Regions from separate parts of the Actinoplanes sp. NPDC089786 genome, predicted to be linked through region 1. Evidence: predicted binding sites of a transcription regulator. Region 1 holds the regulator's gene; the other holds the start of a gene.
The links. Region 1 encodes HrcA, which represses chaperone genes, less so after heat shock. Its sites were predicted from a motif close to GGTTNGCACNCTCNNNNNGAGNGTGCNAACC; they were not measured.

Region 1 (2,198 bases):
CGCTCGTGGATCTCCACGTACAGGTCGCCGGCCGTGCCGCCGCCGGGACCGACCTCGCCCTGCTGGGCCAGGCGGATCCGCATGCCGTCCTCGACCCCGGCGGGGATCTTGACCGTCAGGCTGCGGCGGGTACGGATACGCCCGTCGCCCGCGCACGTCGGGCACGGCGACGGGATGACCGTGCCGTGACCCTGGCAGACCTGGCAGGGGCGGGACGACACGACCTGCCCGAGGAAGGTGCGCTGAACGCTCTGCACCTCGCCCCGGCCGGCGCACGTCTCGCAGGTGGCCAGGTGGGTGCCGGGCGCGGTGCCGGCGCCGGAGCACTGGGTGCACAGCACGGCGGTGTCGACCGTGATCGGCGCCTCGACCCCGAACGCGGTCTCCTGCAGTTCCAGCTCGAGGCGGAGGATCGCGTCGGCCCCGGGACGGGTACGCGGCCGCGGGCCCCGCGACGCGCCACCGGCGGCGGTGCCGAAGAAGGCATCCATGATGTCCTGGAAACCGACGAACGGTCCGGCCCCGGGCCCACCCGGGCCGGCGCCACCGCCCCCGGGCGCCAAGGGGTCACCGCCGAGGTCGACGATCTGCCGCTTCTGGTCGTCGGAGAGGACCTCGTAGGCGGCGTTGATGTCCTTGAACTTCTCGTGCGCCTCCGGGTCCGGGTTCACATCCGGGTGGTACTGGCGAGCCAGCTTGCGGTAGGCGCGCTTGATCTCGTCATCGGTGGCATCCCGGCCGATGCCGAGAATTCCGTAGTAGTCCTTCGCCACGGGCTTTGGAGTCCTCAATGTTCGCGCAGATCCATCAATTCTGGGCCAGCAAGTCGCCAAGGTACCTTGCCACTGCACGCACGGTGGCGATGTTGCCGGGGTAGTCCATGCGGGTCGGCCCGAGCACACCGAGCCCACCGATGATGGTGCCGCCCGGGCCGTACCCGGTGCTCACCACCGAGGCCGACCGCAGGTTGTCGATCTCGTTCTCGTCGCCGATCCGGACCCGGGTGGTGCTGGGCTCGACCTCGCCGATCAGCTTGAGCAGGATGACCTCCTCCTCGAGCGCCTCCAGCACGGGCCGGAGCGAACCCTGGAAGTCAAGCATGCCGCCGCGCGTCAGGTTGGCCGTACCGGCCAGCATCAGACGTTCCTCGGAGCGCTCGACCAGTGTCTCGAGCAGCACGGTGGCCAGGCAGGCCATCGTGCTACGGCGTTCCGGCGCACAGTCGTCGACCAGCGCCTGCACGAGCGGCGGCGTGTCGGCGAGCCGCTGCCCGGCGAGTTTCTCGTTGACCTTGCGCCGCAGCTCGGTGACGTCGTCGGCGGCGATCGGGCCGGGCATCTCGACCAGGCGCTGCTCGACGCGGCCGGTGTCGGCGATCATCACCAGCATGACGCGGGTGGTGGAGATCGGGACAAGCTCGAGATGGCGTACGGAGGAGCGCGCCAGGCTCGGGTACTGCACCACGGCCACCTGGCGGGTGAGCTGGGCCAGCAGCCGCACCGTGCGGTGCACGACGTCGTCGAGGTCGACCGGGTTGGCCAGGAAACGCTCGATGGCCCGCCGCTCGGCCGGGCTGAGCGCCTTGATCCGGGACAGCCGGTCGACGAAGAGGCGGTAGCCGGCGTCGGTCGGCACCCGGCCGGCGCTGGTGTGCGGCTGCCGGATGTAGCCCTCTTCCTCGAGCACCGCCATGTCGTTTCGCACGGTGGCCGGGGAGACGCCGAGCTGGTGACGCTCGACCAGGGCCTTGCTGCCGACCGGTTCCTGGGTGGCGACATAGTCTTCGACGATGGCGCGGAGGACGTCGAGTTTGCGGTCATCGAGACTCATCTGACCCCTCCCCCGCTCGTTGGCACTCCTGATCGGCGAGTGCCAGTCTACGTCGCCACTCGCCGCCGCGCGATGATCGCACCCACGGCGGTTGGTCTCGACTACGTTGAGCTGCGGTCCTACCGTGTCAGCCATGACTGAACCGCCTCGTCCGCCGGGTGACGGAAATCCGTACGACCCGACGACGCCGCTCAACCCATATCCGGGTAACGAGCCGACCTCCGGATCGGCCCCGCCTCCGCCTCCGACGCCGCCGACGTACGGCTCGCCGCAGCCGCCGACCTACGGCTCCCCGCCACCGTCCTCCGGCGCCGGTGGATACGGCCCGCCGCCCAGCTCAGGGGCGGGTGGGTACGGTCCGCCGCCGT
Region 2 (2,198 bases), on a different contig from region 1:
GGCGTTGCCGTTGCCGTCGACGATGGTCGTCTCGTCCTTGGTGATGACCACCTTGCGGGCCTGGCCCAGCAGGGACAGGTCGGCGGCGTCGAGCTTGAGGCCGACCTCCTCGCTGACGACGGTGCCGCCGGTGAGGATGGCGATGTCGTCCAGCATGGCCTTGCGGCGGTCACCGAAGCCCGGCGCCTTGACGGCGACCGACTTGAAGGTGCCGCGGACCTTGTTGACGACCAGCGTCGCCAGGGCCTCGCCCTCGACGTCCTCGGCGATGATGATCAGCGGCTTGCCGCCCTGCATCACCTTCTCGAGGATCGGGAGCAGGTCCTTGACCGCGGAGATCTTGCTGTTCGCGATCAGGATGTAGGGGTCGTCGAAGACGGCCTCCATACGCTCGGCGTCGGTCATGAAGTACGCCGAGATGTAGCCCTTGTCGAAGCGCATGCCCTCGGTGAGCTCGAGCTCGAGCCCGAAGGTGTTGCTCTCCTCGACGGTGATGACACCTTCCTTGCCGACCTTGTCCATGGCCTCGGCGATGATCTCGCCGACCGTGGAGTCACCGGCGGAGATGGAGGCGGTCGAAGCGATCTGCTCCTTGGTCTCCACGTCCTTGCTGAGCTGCGTCAGGGCCTCGATGACGCTGGCCACGCCGGCCTCGATGCCCCGCTTGAGGGCCATCGGGTTGGCGCCGGCGGCAACGTTGCGCAGGCCCTCACGAACCAGCGCCTGGGCCAGGACGGTCGCCGTCGTCGTGCCGTCACCGGCGACGTCGTCGGTCTTCTTGGCGACCTCCTTGACCAGCTCGGCGCCGATCTTCTCGAAGGTGTCCTCGAGCTCGATCTCCTTGGCGATCGACACACCATCGTTGGTGATGGTGGGCGCGCCCCACTTCTTCTCGAGCACGACGTTGCGGCCCTTGGGGCCGAGCGTCACCTTGACGGCGTCGGCGAGCTGGTTCATGCCCCGCTCGAGGCCGCGACGAGCTTCCTCGTCGAATGCGATGATCTTGGCCATACGGCTGTGTCCTCCCGGACATTCACAGGAACCTCTGCGGACGTCGCCACCTGGCGATGCGACGTCCTCAGGTCGAGCCGGATAGCCCGCGACGACCGGCCCCGTGCCGGGGCACCGATGGCGGCGCCCGGCCGGAACCCCACCGTCCCGACCTGCTTGGCACTCACATGACGCGAGTGCCAACGCCATGTTTAGCACTCCGAGGGTGCGAGTGCAAGGACGAAGCCGTAGTCACCCGACTAGTTACGCCGGTGGCGAAACCGGTGGCAGCGAGGTCGGATAGACGCAACCTGCTTGCCGCTCCCCGGTGTGCCGGGTAGGCAGGCATCATGGTGTCGCTCAGCACAGCCCCTCGCTCGACGGTCGCGGTTCACCGCGTGACGCCGGAGGACGCCGGCCGGATGCGCGCGTTGCGCCTGGAGATGCTGGCCGACAGCCCGCTCGCCTTCCTCGAGACGCTGGCCGCGGCGGCGGCCCGGGGCCACGACGACTACCGGCGCCGGATCGTGCAGGCCAGCGCCGGGCGGACGCTCGCCCAGTTCGTGGCCGACCCGGGCGGCCCGCTGGTCGGCCACGCCGGCGGCACGGTGCTGCCGGAGGACCCGGCGGCCACGGTCGTCTTCGCGGTCTACGTCACCCCGGCCCGGCGCGGCAGCGGCGTCCTGGCCGACCTGGTCGAGGCGGTCGCCGACTGGTCCCGGCAGGCCGGGCGGAACGAGTTGATGCTCGAGGTGGTGACCGGCAACGACCGGGCGGTCCGGGCGTACGAGAAGCTGGGTTTCACCGACACCGGCGTCCGCGTGCCCCACCCGGTGATCCCGAGCCTCACCGAGCTGCAGATGCGCCGGACGGCGTGAGATGCGCGCCCGCACGCTGCTGACCTGGGCGAACGGCACCACGCTGGCTGGCCTGGCGATCGCCCGGGCGACCGGCGCGACGATCCGGCCGGGCCGTGACGGCGTGCTGATCGCCGAGGGCTACACCCGGCGGATCCCGAAGAACACCTGCTTCACCGTCGGGTCGGTGATCTTCACCCGGCGGACGGCGGAATGGCTGCTCGCCGACGAGCGGACCGACCTGTTCGGCCACGAGAGCCGGCACGTCGGCCAGTACGCCGCCCTCGGTCCGCTGTTCTGGCCGGCCTACTACCTGTTCTGCGGCTACTCGTACGCGATGACCGGCTCCTA

Region 2: a site for HrcA is predicted at 1,166-1,196, ahead of groL (chaperonin GroEL). Genes of this name have one in related genera too.

What each region holds. Positions count from the first base shown of each region.
Region 1 is NZ_JBFBGU010000006.1:57,387-59,584, reverse strand. Features, by position in the region: gene dnaJ (molecular chaperone DnaJ) at 1-773, opposite strand, end outside; gene hrcA (heat-inducible transcriptional repressor HrcA) at 808-1,830, opposite strand; gene AB0O15_RS20590 (DUF4870 domain-containing protein) at 1,964-2,198, shown strand, end outside.
Region 2 is NZ_JBFBGU010000001.1:694,093-696,290, reverse strand. Features, by position in the region: gene groL (chaperonin GroEL) at 1-1,011, opposite strand, end outside; gene AB0O15_RS03300 (GNAT family N-acetyltransferase) at 1,341-1,868, shown strand; gene AB0O15_RS03295 (hypothetical protein) at 1,870-2,198, shown strand, end outside.